Regions from separate parts of the Streptomyces sp. NPDC090108 genome, predicted to be linked through region 4. Evidence: riboswitches for the same ligand, from Rfam matches in the RefSeq annotation. Region 4 holds a riboswitch; each other region holds the start of a gene.
The links. Region 4 has a riboswitch for cobalamin ahead of ACIPRD_RS19560 (prenyltransferase/squalene oxidase repeat-containing protein). Riboswitches for the same ligand answer to the same signal wherever they lie in the genome.
Positions count from the first base shown of each region.

Region 1: linked by a shared signal. The riboswitch ahead of ACIPRD_RS09915 ((2Fe-2S) ferredoxin domain-containing protein) and the one ahead of ACIPRD_RS19560 (prenyltransferase/squalene oxidase repeat-containing protein) in region 4 are both predicted to bind cobalamin.
Region 2: linked by a shared signal. The riboswitch ahead of ACIPRD_RS02230 (ribonucleoside-diphosphate reductase subunit alpha) and the one ahead of ACIPRD_RS19560 (prenyltransferase/squalene oxidase repeat-containing protein) in region 4 are both predicted to bind cobalamin.
Region 3: linked by a shared signal. The riboswitch ahead of ACIPRD_RS09625 (CbtB-domain containing protein) and the one ahead of ACIPRD_RS19560 (prenyltransferase/squalene oxidase repeat-containing protein) in region 4 are both predicted to bind cobalamin.

Region 1 covers NZ_JBIVDQ010000002.1:1,104,988-1,110,325, forward strand. The annotation lists gene ACIPRD_RS09900 (sulfite oxidase-like oxidoreductase) at 1-202, shown strand, start outside; gene ctaD (cytochrome c oxidase subunit I) at 464-2,194, shown strand; gene ACIPRD_RS09910 (hypothetical protein) at 2,302-2,712, shown strand; cobalamin riboswitch at 3,052-3,174, shown strand; gene ACIPRD_RS09915 ((2Fe-2S) ferredoxin domain-containing protein) at 3,365-3,742, shown strand; gene ACIPRD_RS09920 (aminoglycoside phosphotransferase family protein) at 3,881-4,681, shown strand; gene ACIPRD_RS09925 (tetratricopeptide repeat protein) at 4,828-5,338, shown strand, end outside.
Region 2 covers NZ_JBIVDQ010000001.1:518,437-523,774, forward strand. The annotation lists gene ACIPRD_RS02215 (GntR family transcriptional regulator) at 1-586, shown strand, start outside; gene ACIPRD_RS02220 (DUF3311 domain-containing protein) at 757-1,023, shown strand; gene mctP (monocarboxylate uptake permease MctP) at 1,020-2,648, shown strand; cobalamin riboswitch at 2,831-3,017, shown strand; gene ACIPRD_RS02230 (ribonucleoside-diphosphate reductase subunit alpha) at 3,142-5,338, shown strand, end outside.
Region 3 covers NZ_JBIVDQ010000002.1:1,039,911-1,045,248, forward strand. The annotation lists gene ACIPRD_RS09615 (BTAD domain-containing putative transcriptional regulator) at 1-768, shown strand, start outside; gene ACIPRD_RS09620 (DUF4232 domain-containing protein) at 1,060-1,791, shown strand; cobalamin riboswitch at 1,895-2,036, shown strand; gene ACIPRD_RS09625 (CbtB-domain containing protein) at 2,072-2,293, shown strand; gene ACIPRD_RS09630 (CbtA family protein) at 2,315-3,073, shown strand; gene ACIPRD_RS09635 (N-acetyltransferase) at 3,261-4,010, shown strand; gene ACIPRD_RS09640 (histidine phosphatase family protein) at 4,015-4,578, opposite strand; gene ACIPRD_RS09645 (amidohydrolase) at 4,842-5,338, opposite strand, start outside.
Region 4 covers NZ_JBIVDQ010000005.1:283,476-288,813, forward strand. The annotation lists gene ACIPRD_RS19550 (CbiQ family ECF transporter T component) at 1-936, opposite strand, end outside; gene ACIPRD_RS19555 (SCO2322 family protein) at 1,364-2,041, opposite strand; gene ACIPRD_RS19560 (prenyltransferase/squalene oxidase repeat-containing protein) at 2,038-3,264, opposite strand; cobalamin riboswitch at 3,377-3,506, opposite strand; gene ACIPRD_RS19565 (Imm50 family immunity protein) at 3,601-3,993, opposite strand; gene ACIPRD_RS19570 (putative T7SS-secreted protein) at 4,020-5,338, opposite strand, start outside.

The DNA of each region.
Region 1 (5,338 bases), on a different contig from region 4:
CGGCTACAAGGGGCCCAAGTGGCTGCGCGGCATCGAGTACCTCACCGAGGACCGGCGCGGCTTCTGGGAGGAACGCGGCTACCACAACATCGGCGACCCCTGGCGGGAACAGCGCTACTCCGACCAGGAGGGGCCGGGCGACGGTCCGCTGCCCGGCGCCGCGGCCCTGGCGGACCCGCCGTACCGAGGTCCCTCGATCTGAGCGCGGCTCCTGAGCACCTCCGTCGCGCGTGCTCCCGCGGTCCGGTGCGCAGCATGACCTCGAAGCCCGGCGCGCACGCTCCCGCACCCCGCCGCCGTCCGGGCGGGAACCGCACGACATGCCCGCCGTTGCGCCATTCGTGTGTGACGGTCACACGGTCGGCGGTATGTCGAGTGCCCGAGGAGGCGGTTGACGCCCGTCGGCAGCCAGGATGGCGTGACTCAAGTCGGCGCATCGTGAGCAGCAGGAGACAACGGATCTGTGAGCATCCTCAACGAACCCCAGGATGCCGCGGCAGCTGAGGACTCGTACGAGAACGAGCTGCCGGTCAGGCGCAAGCAGCCCGGCAATGTCGTGGTGAAGTGGATGACCACCACCGACCACAAGACGATCGGGACGCTGTATCTGGCGACGTCGTTCGTACTGTTCCTGATCGGCGGCGTGATGGCGCTGCTCATGCGTGCCGAGCTGGCGCGCCCGGGCCTGCAGATCATCTCCAACGAGCAGTTCAACCAGGCGTTCACGATGCACGGCACCGTCATGCTGCTGATGTTCGCGACGCCGCTGTTCGCCGGTTTCGCGAACTGGATCATGCCGCTGCAGATCGGCGCGCCCGACGTGGCGTTCCCGCGGCTGAACATGTTCGCCTACTGGCTCTACCTGTTCGGCTCGGCCATCGCGCTCAGCGGGTTCCTCACCCCGCAGGGCGCGGCCGACTTCGGCTGGTTCGCCTACTCGCCGCTCACCGACGCCGTGCGGTCGCCCGGCCTCGGCGGCGACCTGTGGATCATGGGCCTTGCCTTCTCCGGTTTCGGCACCATCCTCGGCGCGGTCAACTTCATCACCACCATCATCTGCATGCGCGCCCCTGGCATGACGATGTTCCGCATGCCGATCTTCGTGTGGAACGTGCTGCTGACCGGTGTCCTGGTCCTGCTCGCCTTCCCGGTCCTCGCGGCCGCCCTCCTCGCCCTGGAGGCGGACCGCAAGTTCGGCGCCCACGTCTTCGACGCGGCCAACGGCGGAGCACTGCTCTGGCAACACCTCTTCTGGTTCTTCGGCCATCCGGAGGTGTACATCATCGCGATCCCGTTCTTCGGCATCGTCACCGAGATCATCCCGGTCTTCGCCCGCAAGCCGATCTTCGGTTACATGGGCCTGGTCGCCGCGACCATCGCCATCGCCGGTCTGTCCGTGACGGTGTGGGCCCACCACATGTACGTCACCGGCGGTGTGCTGCTGCCGTTCTTCTCGTTCATGACGTTCCTCATCGCCGTTCCGACGGGTGTGAAGTTCTTCAACTGGATCGGCAGTATGTGGAAGGGCTCGGTGTCGTTCGAGACCCCGATGCTGTGGACGACGGGCTTCCTCGTCACGTTCCTCTTCGGCGGTCTGACCGGCGTCATCCTCGCGTCGCCGCCCATGGACTTCCACGTCTCCGACTCGTACTTCGTGGTGGCCCACTTCCACTACGTGGTCTTCGGCACGGTCGTCTTCGCGATGTTCGCCGGATTCCACTTCTGGTGGCCGAAGTTCACCGGCAAGATGCTGGACGAGCGCCTCGGCAAGATCACGTTCTGGACCCTGTTCATCGGCTTCCACGGCACCTTCTTGGTCCAGCACTGGCTGGGCGCCGAGGGCATGCCGCGCCGCTACGCCGACTACCTCGCCTCCGACGGCTTCACCACCCTGAACACGATCTCGTCGATCAGCTCCTTCCTGCTGGGCCTGTCGATCCTGCCGTTCCTCTACAACGTGTGGCGCACGGCCAAGTACGGCAAGCCGGTCGGCGTCGACGACCCGTGGGGCTACGGCCGCTCGCTGGAATGGGCGACCTCCTGCCCGCCGCCGCGGCACAACTTCCTCACCCTGCCGCGGATCCGCAGCGAATCCCCGGCGTTCGACCTGCACCACCCGGAGGTCGCCCGCCTCGAACAGGAGGCGCACAGCGGCACCCGGCACGTCATCGAGACGGAAGGCGGCCGGCCTTGACCCCGCCGGACCGCTCCGGCCCCCTGCCGGACCCTTCCGGCCCCGTACCGGACCGCTCCGGTCCCGTACCCGGCCGCTCCGGGCCGCAGTCGAACTCTTCCGGCCCCGTGCCGGAGCGCTCCGGGCCGCCTTCCGACCGCCTCGGCTTCTCCTCGAACCTTCCCGGCTCCCCGTCGGCGCGGCCTACCCCCTCGGTCGCGAACGAGGTCGAGGGCTATCTGCTCCTGCACGCCGAGCGGGAGCAGGCCGAGCGCGAGGCGGCGGCTCTCTGCGCCCGCCTGTCCTGGCTCACCACCGGGCAGGCGGAGGACCTCACCCGCCACTACACGGAACAGCGCATGGGCCTGACCCGGCAGGCACTCCAGGCCACCGCGGACCGGGCCAAGCGGCTGCGTGGGGAGTACGAGGCCCGCTACGCCGACCTGCGGCGCACGCTCCTCAAGCGCCACGCGGCCTGCGCCTCCGTCGTGCTCGCCTGCTCCCTGGCGACGAGTTCCCTGGCGCTGACGTCCCGCTGACCTGTCGATGTGCGTCCGCCGCCTCCCCGGGCGCCCTGGCGGGTCCGGAGGCGGCGCACCCCGCACACCGCCGCCGGCCGGACCGCACCTGCGGTCCGGCCGGCGCCGTGTCCGGCCGGTGACCTGGTCGCAGGCCCTGTGAGCCCCGTGAGCCCAGTCAGCACTGTCGGCCCCGTCGGCCCCGTCGGCCCCGTCAGGCCCGTCAGGCCCGCCGGGCCCGCCAGACCGGTTGGACCGGCCTGACCCGCTGGCACAGTGCGCCCTGGCTGTACGTCAGGTCACCTTCACCTGGGCTCCTGGCCGGTGACATGATGACCCGTGACAGGGCGACGGCGGTCCGAGGAAGCCGGTGAGAATCCGGCGCGGTCCCGCCACTGTGATCGGTGAGCGAGTCCCGACAGGCCACTGCCCGGACAGGGCGGGAAGGCCGGGGCGAGCGACGACCCGAGAGCCAGGAGACTCACGCGGTCGCCTCCTCGACGGACACCGGGGCGGATCTCCCCGGGGGAGGGATGGTTCGGGCATGCCCGAGTCGCCGATCGGAACAGCGCCGGACACAACGGCGGAAACTCTGTGGGAGACCCCGTCGGAAACCCGGTGGGAAGCCCCGCCGGCAACCGGAACCGCCTCGGCGGAAGCGGGGGCGGGCGCGGTGGCCGCACGGGGCGTCGGTCAGGTGCCGTGCCGGGTCGTCGTGTGCCGGGACTGCTGCTGCGGCACCGCCAAGGTGACCGGCGTCGACCACGCGGCGCAGACCGCACGCCTGCGCGCCGAGACACCGGTCCGCGTCTCCGCATGCCTGGACGCGTGCGACCAGGCCAACGTCATCGTCGTACAGCCCTCCTCGGCCGGCCGTGCCGCCGGTGGCCGGCCGGTCTGGCTGGGACTGGTCAACGACCCGGAGGCCACCCAGGACGTCATCGACTGGGTCCACGAGGGCGGCCCGGGCGTCGCCGCCCTCCCCGAGATCCTCGCCCTCTACGCCGTCACACCCCCACGCCGAGGCACACCGGCCCCGAACGGCGCCTGAGGCCGACGCGGTCGCTCCCGCCCGGCGGCCTCCGCCGGTGGGGCGGCGTCGACCGCTCGGCGATGGGCCGGCCGGACGGGCCCGCGCCGACGGGCAGCCCGGCCCGCGCGGACCCGGTCCGGCGATAGCGTGCTCCTCATGACGGCTGAAGACGAGGCGCTGCCCGGCGGGATGATGAACGCGGGGGCGGTCTTCCGCCGAGGGGATGTGGTGGAGCGACCGGCACCACGCAACGCGCGCGCCCTGCACGTACATCTCCGGGCGCTGAAAGAGCACGGCTTCGACGCGGCGCCGACCCCTCTCGGCCTCACCGCGGACGGACGTGAGCAGCTGACCTTCATCCCTGGGGACGTCGCTCTGCCACCGTTCCCGGACTGGGCGATGACGAGTTCTGCCCTCGCATCCGTGGGGAGCCTGCTGCGACGTCTGCATGACACCAGCGCGGCCGTCGCGACCGACACCCGTGCCGAGTGGCTTCCCGACCTCGCCGACCCGCAGGGGGGAACGATGATGTGCCACAACGACGTGTGCCCGGACAACGTGGTCTTCCGCGACGGTCGCGCCGCAGCCCTGATCGATTTCGATTTCGCGGCCCCGGGCCGTGCCGTCTGGGACGTGGCCATGACCGCGCGCTACTGGGTGCCCATGCTCGATCCCAGGTCCGCGGCCGCTCTCTACCCCCGCGGACTGGATGCGGCCGCGCGCCTGCGGATTCTTGCCGACGGTTACGGTCTCTCGGCCGAGGACCGCACCGAGTTGCCCGGCGTCATCGAACAGGCCACGGATGTCTGCCGGGCCTTCGTCGCCCGCCGCGTCGCCGGCGGAGACCCCGTCTATCTCGAAGCCTTGGCCGAGCGTGGCGGATGGGACCGCTGGGACCGCATGCGGACATGGCTGGTTGATCACCGGCGGACATTCACGGCTGCCCTGCTGAACTGACCGACCGACGCACCCGTGGCGCCTTCAGGGCCGTGCCGCACGGGACCTGGCCGGCATGGGCAGACGAAGAACGGTGGGACGGGAGTGCCCTGGCGGGTCTGCTCTCACTGCGACACTCTGTAGGTCCGCTCTCGGGGGAGGCTGGCATGGGGCAGGAGCCGGTGTCGCGGCAGGAACTCATCCGTCGACGGCGAAGCAGGGGGTTCGTCGGGCGGCTGCACGAACTGGCGGTGTTCCGGGAGAACCTCGCCCGGGACCCGAGCAGTGAGGCGTATCAGTTTCTCTTTCATGTGCACGGTCTCGCCGGCGTGGGCAAGTCGACCCTGATCCGCAGATGGGAGGCGGTGGCCCGGGAGGCGGGCGCGGTCACCGCGGTCGTGGGGGAGGAGGCGGTCAGCGCGGTCGAGGCGATGGAGGCGATCAGCTCTCGGTTGGCGCGACAGGGCTGCCCGCTGAGAGCGTTCGACAAGCAGCTCGGCCATTACCGGCAGAAGTACCACGAGGCCGAGGCTGCCATGGCGGGACTCCTGCCGGATGGTGACGGCCCTGGGACCGCTCTGGAGCCGACCCGAGCCAGTGCCCTCACCGCGCAGATCGGGATGGCGGGCCTGTCCCTCGTCCCCGGCGTCGGCGCGTTCAGCGGCGTGATCCGGCCGG
Region 2 (5,338 bases), on a different contig from region 4:
CGTCCGCCAGGCCCTCCAGGAACTCGTCGTCGAGGGCCGGCTCGAACGCATCCAGGGCAAGGGGACCTTCGTCGCCAAGCCCAAGGTCTCCCAGGCGCTGCAACTGACCTCCTACACCGAGGACATGCGCGCCCAGGGCCTGGAGCCGACCTCGCAGCTGCTCGACATCGGCTATGTCACCGCCGACGAACGGCTCGCCGGACTGCTCGACATCACCGCCGGCGGACGCGTGCTGCGCATCGAGCGGCTGCGCATGGCCAACGGCGAGCCGATGGCCATCGAGACCACCCACCTCTCGGCGAAGCGCTTCCCCGCGCTGCGCCGGTCGCTCGTCAAGTACACCTCCCTGTACACCGCGCTCGCCGAGGTCTACGACGTCCATCTCGCCGAGGCCGAGGAGACCATCGAGACCTCCCTGGCCACCCCGCGCGAGGCGAGCCTGCTCGGCACCGACGTCGGCCTGCCGATGCTGCTGCTGTCCCGGCACTCCGTGGACCGCGAGGGCCGGCCGGTGGAGTGGGTGCGCTCGGTCTACCGGGGCGACCGGTACAAGTTCGTCGCGCGGCTGAAGCGGCCGCTGGACTGACGGCTCCGCCCGCGGCCCCGGCCGGTTCGCCGGCCCGGGTCCCGGAGTCTCCACATCTCTCGCTCCAGATCGACATACCGATATCCGGACGAGGTCTTCCGCTGCGGTGACACCGTCACCTAGATTGCGTGCCCATTACGCGTGTGATCAGCGAGGGGACGGAGCGCCGCATGTCAGAAGCACCCGAGGAAGTCAGACCACCGGTGGTGACACCGGTGCGCATCGTCATCGCCCTGTGTCTCGTCGCGCCGTTCGTGGCGATGCTGTGGGTCGGCTCGTTCGCCAAGACGGACCCGGCGTTCATCGGGATCCCGTTCTTCTACTGGTACCAGATGCTCTGGGTGCTGATCTCGACCGCTCTCACCATGACGGCGTACCAGCTGTGGCAGCGTGAGCAGCGCGCCCGCGCCGCCGCGAAGGGGGGTGCGGCGCAGTGAAGGACGGTGTCAACGGCGTCGCGCTCGGCGTCTTCGTCTTCTTCTTCCTGGCCGTCACGGTCATGGGCTTCCTGGCGGCGCGCTGGCGCAAGGCCGACAACGAGCAGTCGCTGGACGAATGGGGCCTGGGCGGACGGTCGTTCGGGACCTGGGTCACCTGGTTCCTGCTCGGCGGCGACCTGTACACGGCGTACACCTTCGTCGCGGTGCCCGCGGCGATCTACGCGGCGGGCGCGGCCGGTTTCTTCGCGGTGCCGTACACGATCCTCGTCTACCCGCTGATCTTCACCTTCCTGCCCCGGCTGTGGTCGGTCTCGCACCGCCACGGATACGTGACGACCTCGGACTTCGTGCGCGGCCGCTTCGGCTCCAAGAGCCTGTCGCTGGCCGTCGCGGTCACCGGCATCCTCGCGACCATGCCGTACATCGCGCTCCAGCTCGTCGGCATCCAGGCGGTGCTGGACGTGATGGGCGTCGGCGGCGGGGAGAACACCAACTGGTTCGTGAAGGACCTCCCGCTGCTCATCGCCTTCGGCGTGCTGGCGGCGTACACCTACTCCTCGGGCCTGCGCGCGCCCGCGCTGATCGCGTTCGTCAAGGACGGCCTGATCTACCTCGTCATCGCGGTGGCGATCATCTACATCCCGATCAAGCTGGGCGGCTTCCACGACATCTTCGCCCAGGCCGACAAGGCGTTCTCGCAGGTGAATCCGGCCACCGGAAAGCCGCGCGGCGCCCTCGTCCCGGCGGAGGCGGGCCAGTGGACGTACGCCACCCTGGCGCTCGGCTCGGCGCTCGCGCTCTTCATGTACCCGCACTCGATCACCGCGACCCTGTCGTCCAGGAGCCGTGACGTGATCCGCCGCAACACCACGATCCTGCCGCTGTACTCCCTCATGCTCGGCCTGCTGGCCCTGCTGGGCTTCATGGCGATCGCGGCCGGCGTGAAGGTGACCAACGGGCAGCTGGCGATCCCGCAGCTGTTCGAGGACATGTTCCCGTCCTGGTTCGCGGGCGTGGCCTTCGCGGCGATCGGCATCGGCGCGCTGGTGCCGGCGGCGATCATGTCGATCGCGGCGGCGAACCTGTTCACCCGCAACATCTACAAGGACTTCATCAAGCCGGACGCCACGCCCGAGCAGGAGACCAAGGTCTCCAAGCTGGTCTCGCTGCTGGTGAAGGTGGGCGCGCTGGTCTTCGTCCTGACCATGGACAAGACGGTCGCCATCAACTTCCAGCTGCTGGGCGGCATCTGGATCCTGCAGACCTTCCCGGCCCTGGTCGGCGGCCTGTTCACCCGCTGGTTCCACCGCTGGGCGCTGCTGGCCGGCTGGGCGGTCGGCATGATCTACGGCACGGCCGCGGCGTACGGCGTGGCCTCCCCGACCCAGGCGCACTTCGGCGGCTCGGCCAAGGAGATCCCGGGCATCGGTGAGATCGGCTACATCGGCCTCACGGCGTTCGTCCTGAACGTCGTGGTCACCGTGGTCCTCACCTTCGCGCTGAAGGCGCTGAAGGCCCCCGAGGGCATCGACGAGACCAGCCCGGAGGACTACACGGCGGACCGCGGCGACCCGGGCGTCCAGGCGGAGCTTCCGCCCGCCACGGCGGGGAGCGCCCACTAGTCCGGCGGGGCCCGCGAAGGCCCCGGAAGCGGCCCGGGACGGCCTCGGAAACGGCCCCCCGAACAGCACCCCGGACGGGTGGGCGGCCGGTCGTGAACAGCCCTCAGCGGGCCGTCGTGGAGCATCTCCCACGGCGGCCCGCTGCCGTGCGCAATGACGCTCTGAATCCGTCACGACACACAGCAGACACAACATCTGGTGGTGCCATCGCAGCCCGGCACTAGATGTATGCTCATCATCGCTGTCGCCGCAGGGGAATCCGGTGCGAATCCGGAACTGTCCCGCAACGGTGTACTTGTACGCGTCCGTCCCTTCGGGGCGGAGCGTGCTCGGTCAGTCCGAGGACCTGCCGGCAGCCGCGCCCGGCCGTCCGGTCCGGGTGCCCCAAGACGTCCGGGCCTCGCGGAGTGGGCCGGTGGACGCGACGCCGTGTGCGCTCGTGCTGCCGCTGCCCTCCGCCGGGCCCCCGTGCCGAGCGAGGGAGAGCCCCCACGTGACCATCGCGCCTGCCGATCCGGCTTCAGCCACCCCGGCGACCGAGGCCCAGGTGGAGACCGACGGTCCTGGTGCCGCGCTGCTGCGGACCCTGACCGAGCTGACCGCCGACCTCCCCGACGCGGACCCCGGCAGGGTCGCCGCGGCCGCGCTGCGCGGCCGTTCGGCCCGCGCCGACGAGGCGGAACTGCGCGAACTGGCCACGGAGGCGGCCGCCGGCCTGATCTCCGAGGACCCCGCGTACTCGCAGCTCGCCGCCCGTCTGCTCACGCTCTCCGTCCGGGCCGAGGCCGCCTCGCAGGGAGTGACCTCCTTCACCGAGTCCGTCGCCGTCGGGCACCGCGAGGGCCTGGTCGCCGACCGCACCGCCGAGTTCGTGCGGCTGCACGCCGACCGGCTGAACGCGCTCATCGACACCGAGGCCGACGACCGCTTCGGCTACTTCGGCCTGCGCACGCTGCACAGCCGCTACCTGCTGCGCCACCCGATCACCCGGCACGTGATCGAGACGCCCCAGCACTTCATGCTGCGCGTGGCGAGCGGCCTCGCCGAGGACGACAGCGCCCGCTCGGTCGACGAAGTGGCCGCGCTCTACGGCCTGATGAGCCGCCTGGACTACCTCCCGTCCTCGCCCACGCTCTTCAACTCCGGCACCCGGCACCCCCAGATGTCGTCCTGCTACCTGCTCGACTCCCCGCTGGACGAGCTGGACTCGATCTACGACCGCTACCACCAGGTGGCCCGCCTCTCCAAGCACGCCGGCGGCATCGGTCTGTCGTACTCCCGCATCCGCTCGCGCGGTTCGCTGATCCGCGGCACCAACGGGCACTCCAACGGCATCGTGCCGTTCCTGAAGACCCTCGACGCCTCGGTCGCCGCGGTGAACCAGGGCGGCCGCCGCAAGGGCGCCGCCGCGGTGTACCTGGAGACCTGGCACTCCGACATCGAGGAGTTCCTGGAGCTGCGCGACAACACCGGTGAGGACGCGCGCCGTACGCACAACCTGAACCTCGCGCACTGGATCCCGGACGAGTTCATGCGCCGGGTCAACGCCGACGCCGAGTGGTCGCTGTTCTCCCCGGCGGACGTGCCCGGTCTGGTCGACCTGTGGGGCGCGGAGTTCGACGCCGCGTACCGCGAGGCGGAGGCCGCCGGGCTCGCGAGGAAGACCATGCCGGCCCGCGAGCTGTACGGCCGCATGATGCGCACCCTCGCGCAGACCGGCAACGGCTGGATGACCTTCAAGGACGCCGCCAACCGCACGGCCAACCAGACGGCCGAGCCGGGCAACGTCGTGCACTCCTCCAACCTCTGCACGGAGATCCTGGAGGTCACCGACGACGGCGAGACGGCGGTGTGCAACCTCGGCTCGGTGAACCTGGGCGCCTTCGTCGCCGACGGCGACATCGACTGGAAGCGGCTGGACGAGACGGTCCGCACCGCCGTGACCTTCCTCGACCGCGTCGTGGACATCAACTTCTACCCGACCGAGCAGGCGGGCCGCTCCAACGCCAGGTGGCGTCCGGTCGGCCTCGGCGCCATGGGTCTGCAGGACGTCTTCTTCCAGCTGCGCCTGCCCTTCGACTCGCCCGAGGCGAAGGCCCTGTCCTCGCGGATCGCCGAGCGCATCATGCTGGCCGCCTACGAGGCCTCCACCGACCTGGCCGAGCGCAGCGGTCCGCTGCCGGCCTGGGAGAAGACCCGTACGGCCCGGGGCGTGCTGCACCCCGACCACTTCGACGTGGAGCTCAACTGGCCCGAGCGCTGGGAGGCCCTGCGGGCGCGGATCGCCGAGGTCGGCATGCGCAACTCCCTGCTGCTCGCCATCGCCCCGACGGCCACCATCGCCTCCATCGCGGGCGTGTACGAGTGCATCGAGCCGCAGGTCTCCAACCTGTTCAAGCGCGAGACCCTCTCCGGTGAGTTCCTCCAGGTCAACTCCTACCTGGTGCGCGAGCTGAAGGAGATGGGCGTGTGGGACGCGCGCACCCGTGAGGCGCTGCGCGACGCGAGCGGCTCGGTGCAGGACTTCGTCTGGATCCCCGAGGACGTACGGCGTCTGTACCGCACGGCGTGGGAGATCCCGCAGCGCGGACTGATCGACATGGCGGCGGCCCGCACCCCGTTCCTGGACCAGGCGCAGTCGCTGAACCTCTTCCTGGAGACGCCGACCATCGGCAAGCTCTCCTCGATGT
Region 3 (5,338 bases), on a different contig from region 4:
CTGGCCGTCGAACGGGAGGACCTCGCGCGGGCCGTGACCGCCGCCCGGGCCGCCGGACTCGACGACCGGGCCTGGCGGATCATCCTGCTCCAGTGGCCCCAGGTGGTCTGGCGCGTCCGGGACAACTGGGTGCCACTGCTGCGCACCGCGCTCGACTGCGCCCTCGCCGAGCAGGACCCCTACGCGGAGGCCCGGGTGCGCACCCTGCTCGGCTGGGTCCTCGGCGAGGAGGGCATGCTCGCGGACGCCGTGGACCTGCTGACCCCCTCCCCGGAGCTCGCCCGGCGGGCCGGCGACCCGCTCGGCGAGGCCACCGCGCTGATCAACCTCGCCGTCGTCCAGGCCGCGCAGGGGGCGCTGGACGACGCGCTGGACGGCTGCACCCGCGCCGTGGACCTGGCCCGCGGGGAGAAGGACGCGCACACCGAGATGCTCGCCCTCCAGCACCTCGCGCGGATCCGGTTGAGCACGGGCCGCCCGCGGGAGGCCCTGGACGTGGCGCACCGGGCGCTGGACCTCGGACCCGAGCACGAGCAGGCCGCGCGCAGAGCGCTCCTGCTCACCGTCTGCGGGGAGGCCCGGCTGGCGCTCGGCGAGGAGGCCGAGGGCATCCGGCTGCTGGACCGCGCCGCCGGGGAGGCGGAACGCGCGGGGTACGACGAGGGCGCCGTACAGGCCCTGGAGGCCCTGCTGCGGGTGAGCGGGCGCGCCGACCACCGCAGACGGTACGAGGACGCCGTACGGCGACTCGCCGCGGACGACGCGTAGACGGGCCACGCGCGAGAGACCACGCGGGAGAGGCCACGCGCGAGGGGACCGCGCGAGAGGCCACGCGCGCAGGCCGGCCAGGTGCAGGCGGGCGCGGACGGTCACCCCTGAAGAAGCGCGCGTGAGCGCGCCGGGAGGGGGGTCCGGCGCGCTCCGGACGACGTCAGCGAAACGTCAGCGGGACATCACCGGAACGTGAGCGACACGGCCGAGACTCGACATGTCAGCAGGTCAGAGCACGGCCGACGATCCGACCGGTCGTCGTCGTACGTACACACGGGGGACATCTCCATGAACGCATCACGTCAGCGCGCCACCTTCCTCGCCGCCGCCACGGCGGCCCTCGCCCTCAGCCTGACCGCCTGCCAGGACGGCACCGGCACCAAGGCCGAGGGCTCCGCCGGAGGCGCCGCCTCCGCCGCCGCGGCCGCCCAGGGGTCGGGCTCCGGCGCCGGCAAGGCGACCACGGCCGGCGACGGACAGAAGGCGTCGGGTTCGGCCGGCACCACCGGTTCGACGGGTTCCACGGGCTCGTCCGGCTCCTCGAAGGCGCAGGGCTCCTCGGGCTCCTCCGGTGGGTCGGGGTCCTCCGCCTCCACGCCCGCATGCACGTCGAAGGACGTCAGGATCACCGCCGAGCGGCAGGACGGCCCGCCCTACACCCACATCGTCCTGACGGCGAAGAACATCTCCGGGCACGGCTGCCGGATGGCGGGCCACCCGCGCATCCAGTTCCTGGAGAGCAGCAAGCAGGACGTGCCGGCCGTCGCCAAGAGCCGGCCCGCCGTTCCGACGGTGATCGCCCCGGGCGAGCCCGCGTACGCGGCGGTCAAGCTGTCCGACGGCGGCAGCGACGAGGACGGCGAGCCCGTGACGGCCTTCTCCGTCTGGCTGGAGGGCGCCGCCGACGGCGACTCCATCACCGTCGACTCCTCGGCCGGCGGCGGTCTCTTCGTCGACCCGGCCAAGGCGCTCACCGGCTACTGGACCACCGAACTGCGCAACGGCGCCGACGAGTTCTGACCGGCCCCCCGGCGCTCCGCCGTGCCGCGCCCGTGCGCGCGCGGCCGGGGCGGAGCGCCGGGAGAGGAAGATCACCCCGGATGGCGCGGTCTTGGCCAGGTCCACGACACGCGGTACCTTCGGTGCGATATCGACGACGGCGGAACGGAAGCCGGTGGGAACCCGGCACGGTCGCGCCACTGTGTGCGAGCGGCACTTCGGGCCGTTCGTGAGTCAGACCCGTGGCCGTCGTCCTGTGCACCACCGAGATGGGACGCGAACTCCCAGAGGAGGTCCTGCCATGGCGCAGACCGTCGCCCAGCCGACAGCCACCACCCCCGTCGTACCCGCCACGCTGCCGCTGAAGGCGATAGCTCCCTGGGCGGTCTTCTTCGGCGTCCTGATGATGATCATGCTGTACTTCGTCGGCGCCGAGCAGGGCGCCACCTCCGTGTTCAACGGCACGGACGTCCACGAGTGGGTGCACGACGCCCGCCACCTGCTCGGCTTCCCCTGCCACTGACACGAGGGACGCCGCGCATCCATGAATTCCGCAACCGTACGGAACCTTCTCGTGAGGGGCATGCTCGCCGGCCTGGCCGCCGGTGTGCTCGCCCTCGTCGTGGCCTACTTCCTCGGTGAGCCGAGCGTCGACCGCGCGATCGGCTTCGAGGAGGCCCACTCCCACGAGCACGAGATGGAAGTCGTCTCCCGCTCCCTGCAGTCCACCGCGGGTCTCGCCACCGGCGTCCTCGTCTACGGGGTCGCCTTCGGCGGTATCGCCGCGCTCGCCTTCTGCGTCGCGCTCGGCCGCGTCGGACGTATCGGTGCGCGCGCGACCGCGCTGCTGCTGTCCGCGGGCGCGTTCCTCGCCGTGTACGTCGTACCGTTCCTGAAGTACCCGGCCAACCCGCCGTCCGTCGGCGACCCCGGCACCATCGGCAAGCGGACCACGCTGTACTTCCTGATGATGCTCCTCGGCGTGCTGCTGGCCGTCGGCGCGGCCGTCCTGGGCAGGCGGCTCGCACCCCGGCTGGGCACCTGGTACGCCACCGTCGTGGCGGTGGCCGGGTTCGTCCTCGCGATCGGTCTGGCGTACGCGTTCCTGCCGGCCGTCGACGAGGTGCCCAGGGAGTTCCCCGCCACCCTGCTGTGGCGCTTCCGGCTGTCCGCGCTGGCCATCCAGGCCGTGCTGTGGGGCGGCTTCGGCCTGCTCTTCGGCGAACTGGCCGAACGGCAGCTGAACCCGCGGCCGAAGCCCGCGGCGAACACGGCCGGCGGAGCGGTCCCGGCCGCGCGCTGACACCGCCTCCGGCGGCAACGGCCGTACGCGAGAGGGCTCTTCGGACTCGTCCGGGGGCCCTCTCGCCGTCCACGGCGCCTCTGCTCCGAGGCTCGCTCTCACCGTCCCGGTCCGGTTCGCCGTCCGGGGACGGCCGGGCGTACGAATTCGCTGGCCACAGCCCTGCGCATATGGCAATGTCCGCGCCATGACAGGCACGGACCGCATCTTGATCACGTCGCTCGCCGACCGTCCCTCGCTGACCTCACGGCTCTACGAGATCACCGACACCTGGCCGGCTTTCGTCCCCCACGATCCCGTCGCGGACGCCCTGTTGAGCCGCGTGGCCGAGGACTTCCCGCACTACTGCGTGGTCGCGACGGACGGCGACCGGGTGGTGGCCCGCGGCCTCGGCGTCCCGTTCGACGCCGTGTCGGAGGGCCGTGCGGAGATGCCGGACCGGGGGTGGGACCAGGTGCTCGTGTGGGCCTTCCGCGACCGGCGGCACGGCCGGCGGCCCACCGCCGCGTCGGCACTGGAGATCACGGTCGACACCGGGTACCTCGGCCGCGGGCTCTCCCACCGGATGCTCGCCGCGCTGCGGGAGGCCGCCGGCGCCCAGGGGTACGACGGGCTGCTCGCCCCGGTCCGCCCCACCGGCAAGCACCTCCGGCCGCGCGAGGACATGGCCGAGTACGTCCGCGGGCGGCGCGAGGACGGCCTGCCCGCCGACCCCTGGCTGCGCGTGCACGTCAGGGCCGGCGGCACCGTCGAGAAGGTCGCGCCCGCGTCGATGACGGTCAGCGGCTCCCTCGCCCAGTGGCGGGAGTGGACCGGCCTGCCCTTCGACACCGACGGAGACGTCGACGTGCCGGGCGCCCTCGTCCCGGTGCGCTGCTCCACCGCCCACGACCACGCGGTCTACGTCGAACCCAACGTCTGGGTCCGCCACCGCTGACGGTTCACAGCGGCCGGCCGAGCCGCACGTTCCAGCGGGCGGCCCGGCCGCTCAGCTCGGTCGCGGTCAGCGGGGGCACGTCGAGACGCCAGAAGGCCGCGGCGGGCACGCCCAGCGCGTGCACGACCGCCGCCCGCACGATCTCCGGCTCTACCACGGCGAGCGTACGGCCGGACACCTCCGCGGCCGACTCCAGCCAGCCGCCGACGCGGGCGCACACGTCCTCCACCGACTCCCCGCCGTGCGGCGCGCAGGAGGGGTCCGCCAGCCAGCGGGCCACCGCCTCCGGCTCGGCCGCGCCGACCTCGTCGAGCGTACGGCCCCGCCAGCGGCCCACGTCCAGCGGCGCCAGCTCCGCCGCGTCCACCCCGCGCAGGCCGAGCCCGGCCGCCGTGCCCCGGCAGCGCGCGCTGGCGGAGGTGAGCGTACGTACGGCGCCGGGCAGCGACTCCGCGGCGGCGCGGGCCCGTTCGGCCCCCCGCTCGTCGACCGGCCCGTCGTCGCCGAACCTGGCCTCCCGCAGCGCGGGGCTCGTCGCGGGGGAGATGAGGACGACACGGGCGGTCACGGGAACGCCTCTCCTGAGCTTTCCGGGTACGACGGCATGCATTCCCCGCGAACCTAGCAGCAGGGGCGACAGCGGCCCTCGGGGCGGGCAACTGCACGCTGTGAAAAGCCGGTCCGGACCCGCGCCTCAACCGGGCCCGCGCCGGCCCCGTGCCTGGACCCGCGCACCGGCCGGACCCGGTCCGGACCCGCGCCCCGGCCGACGGCGAGCGGGGGCCGGGGCGGCCGAACCGGGCCACCCGTAGGCGCACTTCGTGTTCCGCGTCACTCCACGGACGGCCCCAGCTGGGACAGCGCGGCCGTCACCAGGGCGGCCGTTCCCGTTTCCAGGGTGAGCCGGACGCTGGGCAGATAGCGGGGGGAGTGGTTGCCGGGCAGCGCGCGGAACTTCCCGGCGGCGTCGGCCCCTTGGGCGGCCGCCCACTGGGCGGGGCCCACGGTGCCGAGCATCCAGTACGCGCCGCGGATCCCCGGGCGGCCGTGCAGCGCCGCGCCCGCGCCCGTCAGGAGCGGGAAGTCCTCGGTGGCCGTGGTGGCGGGCCAGCCGGTGACGCGGGCGGCGCCGAAGGCCGACCGGTGCGCGGCGCGGACCGCGGCGGTGACGTCCGGATGCGAGGCGGTCACCCCGGAGCGGGAGACCTCGGTGACACGGACACGCGGCGGCAGCGCGGCCGAGGCCGCCTCGGCCCGGGCCACCCGGGCGACCGCGGCGGCCGCGCGGTCGAGGGCCGCGTCGGAGAACGCCCGCACGGTGACGCTCA
Region 4 (5,338 bases):
CAGGACCCCGGGATGCAGCGCGTCCGCGTCACGGACCGAGGCCAGCGTGAGCAGCGCGGCCACCGCGGCACCCGAGCCCGCCACCAGCCAGGCCCGCAGCCCCCACGGGGCCGGCCGGTACCGGGTGCGCACCGAGCGGCGGCCGCCGAGCCGCAGCCCCGCGAGCGCGGCGGCGACCCCGCCGAGCAGCACGGGCAGCCCGTACGTGCCGCCCTCCGCGGTGAGCAGCCCGTACGTCCCCGCGCACACCCCGAGCAGTCCGCCGAGGGTGAGCGCGGTCGTCGTACGGCGCACGGAAGCGCCGACGTCGGCGGTACGGCCGTAGCCGCGGGCGTCCATCGCGGCGGCGAGCGCCACCGAGCGTTCCAGGGCGCCCTCCAGGACCGGCAGCCCGACCTGGAGCAGTCCCCGTACGCCCCGGTCCGGGCGCCCGCGCAGCCGGCGGGCGGCCCGCAGACGCTGGACGTCGGCGATGAGATACGGCGCGAAGGTGAGCGCGACGACCACGGCGACGCCCGCCTCGTAGAGGGCGCCGGGCAGGGACTTCAGCAGGCGGGCCGGGGAGGCGAGGGCGTTGGCGGCGCCGACACAGATGAGGAGGGCGGCCAGCTTGAGGCCGTTGTACGCGGAGAACAGCAGCGCCTCCGCGGTGACCTCGCCGCCCAGGCGGATGCCCTGCGCCCAGTGCGGCAGCGGGACCTCGGGGAGGGTGAGGAGGACGTGCGTGCCGGGGATCGGGGAGCCCAGGACCACCGTGAAGGCGATCCGGACGAGCAGTACGGCGAAGGCCAGCTTGGCGAAGGCGGCGTAGGAGCGCGCCCAGGGGGCGGTGGAACGGTGGGTGGCCACCACGTATCCGGCCGAGGCCATGAGCAGGCCGAGGAGGAGGGGGTTGGTGGTCCGGGTGGCGGCGGTGCCGAGACCGAGGGCCCACAGCCACCAGGCACCGGGATGAAGCTCCGCCCGGCGCCGGAGGGCGGGGCGCGGCGCGGGTATGTCCGCGCGACCGCGGCGCCGGGACCCGTTGCCCGAGCTCCCGGCGTGCTCGCGCGAGGCGGTTGTGGTCGCGCGGTCGAAGCGGTGCGGCACGTCCTTCGTGCCAGGTGCCTCACCCGGGCGAGTCGCCTCCCCCGGCCCGGGTGCCTCGCCCTGGCTCCCAACGCGCAGGCGCGGGGCCGCGGGTGGGACGGGGCCGGTGCTCCCGGCGGGCACCGGAGGCGCGGCGGATTCCGCCGTCGACCGGAACAGCCCCGCACCCGGGCTCGCACCCGCACCCGGGCTCGCACCCGCACCCGTGCTCCCACCCGCACCCGGGCGCAGGCGCAGGACCGTGGGCCGCCGGTGGGGTGCGCTCTCGCCGGCGCTAGGCATTCCGGCGCCGCCGGGCCTGCCACACCGCCGCTCCGGCCAGCACCGCGACGACGCCCACGCCGACCGGCAGGCCGAGGGAGGGCCCGCCGTCCGCGTCCTTCTCCCCAGGCTTCTCCGCCTGCTGAGCCTTCTTCTGCTCCTGCGCGCCGTTCTTGCCGGAGCCGTTCCCGGAGACCTGCTCGCCGCAGCCCTGGTGCGGATAGCCGGAGATGGCGCAGAGCAGGGCGTTGGTGTCGTAGCGCAGCGGCTTGGCGACCGTGGCCAGGGCAGCGGCCGTGCTCGCCCCGGGGGCGACACGGGCACAGGCCGTGCGCGCCCCGGGCGGCGTCTCGCCGGACGGGGCGTCCGCGGGGGTGCCGAAGTCGATGACCAGGGCGATCCGCTTCGTCCCCGGCTTCGCGGGCGTGCCCGCGCAGATGGTGCCGAAGTCCGCCGTGCCGCGCGGCCGGGTCGCGTCCGCGGAGTCCGCGCTGACCGCGAACCGGAAGCCCTGGACGGCGCCGTCGTCGGGACTGTCGGTCGACGGCCCCTGCGTGGCGTAGGTCCAGTGCCCGCCGGTCCGCTCCCAGAAGGACCAGTAGCGGTAGCCGGTGGCGTGCGCCTGGGCGGCGCCGGCCACGAGGGCGAACGCGGCGACCAGCAGGGTCGCGGCACGGCGGACGGCGGTCACGGCTGCCGCTTCTTGCGGCCGCTGAGCAGGAAGCCGATGCCGATGCCGAAGACCAGGCCGACGCCGACGATCCACCACACGCTCGTGCTGGAGGACTTCTTCGCGGACTTCTCCTCGTGGCCGCCGGCCTTCGCCGCCTTCTGCGGGGCCGGGCCCAGCTTGTCGAGCGCCTTCACGAGGTCGGTGCCGGCGAAGTCGCGCGGAGACTCGCCCAGCGCGTGGGAGCTGAGGATCAGCTGGGCGTAGGCGGCCGGGCCGCTCTGCGCCGCCCAGGCGGTCGCGTTCTTCTCCAGCCAGGCGTACGGCTTCCTGGCCTCCCCGGTCCGGCCGTCCGCGGCGAGCGCGACGACCGTGTCGGCGGTGTTGCCGAAGTCGGGCTGGTCGGTGGCGCCGGGCATGACCGACATCAGGTGGCCGCTCTTGGCGACGGCACCGGCCAGGTAGGCGGAGGCGTTGCCGGCCAGCAACTGCGCGGTCGGCTTGCCGGAGGCGCAGGCGGGAGCCTTGCCGTGGGCCTTGCCGGGCTCCACGACGAAGCCCTTGCCGAGGGCGCCGAGCACGCCGGCCGCGGTCGCGTCCGCGTTGGCGGCCAGCTTGCCCTTCTTGTCGGGCTGGTAGGCGAAGGAGCCGCCGCCGTCCGCGGAGCAGGGCAGCGCCAGGGAGGCCAGCGCGTCGAGCGGGGTCCTGCCCTGGGCGCGCAGACCGGCGGTGTCCTCACCGGCGGCGGCGAGCGCGCCGACGACCACCGAGGTGGAGTTGGTGTCGCTCGGGCCGCCCGCCATGTAGCCCCAGCCGCCGTCCTTGTCCTGGACCGACTTCAGCCAGGTGACGCTCTTGCGGACCGCGTCGTCGTGTCCGCCGACCGCCTTGAGGGCCTGTACGGCGGCGGCGGTGCTGTTGGTGTCCGGCTGGGCACCGGCCTTGCCGCCGCAGGCCTTGGCCGGGTCCGCGCGGAACGCGGCGAAGCCGCCGTCGGCGCACTGCTGCGCGGCCAGCCAGCTCACGGCCGAGGCCGCGGGGCGCTCGCCCGCGGTGTGCTGGGCGATCAGGGACAGCGACTGGCGCCACACACCGTCGTACGTCGGGTCGGTCTTGCCGAACAGCGCGGCCGGGACCGTCACCTTCGGGGGCGCGGACGGCGACGGGTCGGCGGCCATGGCGGGGGCGGCGGCGGCCAGCACGCCTAGGGCGGCGAGAGCCGCGGCACTGCGGCGGACGTTCATGGTCGGCGACTGCCTCTCCTGCGGGGAGCCGGGCAGCGCACGGGAGACCCGGGCGGCTCGACTCCGTATACCTCGACGGTGTCGTGCACGGCGGGCGCCGCACACACGAGCCGTTCAACGTCCTGTGCGAGGCATTCCGGCTCACCGCCCGGCAGGGAGGATCACGGTTGCGGGTCAGCGCCGGAATTGCACCGGCTTTCCCCCGTACGAGTGTGATGACGACCCGGCCACTTTACCGGCAGCCGACACGGGGCGGGGGAGTGGCCGTCGGCACAGGGCCTCGGTGACGGGGGTCACGCCGCAGGACGGCTCCCGGCCCGCCCTCGGGGCCCGTCGTCACTTCGCCGTATCGGCGTATGCGGTCAACTGCGAGATGTGGGCGGTGTCGGAGACGGCCTCGATGCGCATCTCGGGCGATCTGACGTCGACGTGGACCCCGTCGTCCCCCGAGAGGGAGATGCTTGCTGTCACTTCGCTGCCGAACCCTTCCAGCGTGACCGTGCGCAGACCGCTGAAGGAGATCTCGATCTGCACGGTGTTGAAACCCTGCGCGGTCCACTTGCGCGGTGGCATGGACGGGTAACGAGGAAGGTCGACGCGCATCCTCAGAACCGGCCCGTCCTCGTGCAGGGTCACCTCTCTCACCCGGACGTCCGAGAGAGCTGGCGGATCTCCTTGGTAGACCGCCGAAATCCCCTCCGGATTGTGCAGCAGTGAAATCCACGACATGGCGATCTTCTTTCTTTCCTTCTGCTTCAGTACTCGTAATGCTGGGCTGTTCCGGGGACTTTACCAGTTCGAGGGTTCTCGGACGGGCGGACATTGAAATGGCGCCCTTGGTTGCCGACGCCGCCTTCGCGGAAGTCGTGACCGTAGGAATGATCCTGGATGATTACCTTGCTGCCGTCGCTTCGCGTGTAAACGTATTCGCGTGTCATGACAGGTTTCCCTGAATCGTCCATGATCTGGTGGCCGGTTCGATCCGTCATCGGGACTCGATTGATTTCGTCGGGGTGTTGCGACACGGGGATGTCCAGGTCGCGTTTCGCCTCCCGGAAGGCGGAATTTCGACTGCTCGAATACTTGTGGGACGGAGGCTCGGTGCAGGGGGAAAGGCCGAGGGGGTCAGTCCAAGTATGCGGATTGTCGACGTAGCCCGCCGGATTCGGCGCGGGAACGAGACCGAGAGGGTCGTCGGTGAGGTACCGGGCCGTCTCGGGATCGTAATGGCGAAAATAGTTGTAGTGCAGCCCCGTTTCGGGGTCGTAATACTGACCTGGGAAGCGCAGAGGTGTGTAGGCGGTGCTCCGGGTCGCCCACGCCGTCGTCCCCCACAGGGTGCTGCGGGTTCGCCAGGCGATCTCGCCCTGCTCGTCGAGGAGTTCCGAGGGAGTTCCCACGAGATCGGTGACGATGGCGAAGAAGCGTGAGTCGATCTCGTCCTGAGGAGCGCCGGCAGGGGTGATGCGTTCCGTCTGGGCCACAGGGCGTCGGCCTTGGTGGTCCCAGGTGAGAGTGACGGGACCTGCCAGCTCTGCCGAGATCGTCGTCTGTTCGCAGAGGTCGGTGCCGTCCCAGGTGAAGTCGACCCGCTCCACGACGGTCTCGCCGTCGGCCGCGAGGCGGAGTTTCGCCGTGCGGCGGCCCAGAGGGTCGTAGGTGTAGCGCCAGCGGGTGCCGTCGGGCGTCACCACTGACATCAGGCGGTCCTCGGTACCCCACTCGTAACGCCAGGTGTCCGGTTTGCGGGACAGACGAGGCTTCTGGCGGAGAGTGATGCGGCCGAGGGCGTCGTGTTCGTACCGGACCTCTCCGGCCCGGATGATGCGAGTGCCGGCGTAGTCGCGGCTGCCGACCGCTTCCTGACCCGGGTGACCGGCCGGCCACACCGCCTGGGTCTGGTTTCCCGCCTTGTCGTAGGCGTAGGCCTCGGTCCAGTCGGCCGCGTGCACGGCCGTGACCCGTCCCGTGGCGTCCAGATCGAACCGACGGACACCGGAGAGGTGGTCGTCGATGCCGATCACGTTGCCGTCGGCGCGGTAGGTGTAGGACCGCTGCTGGACGGTGTGACCCC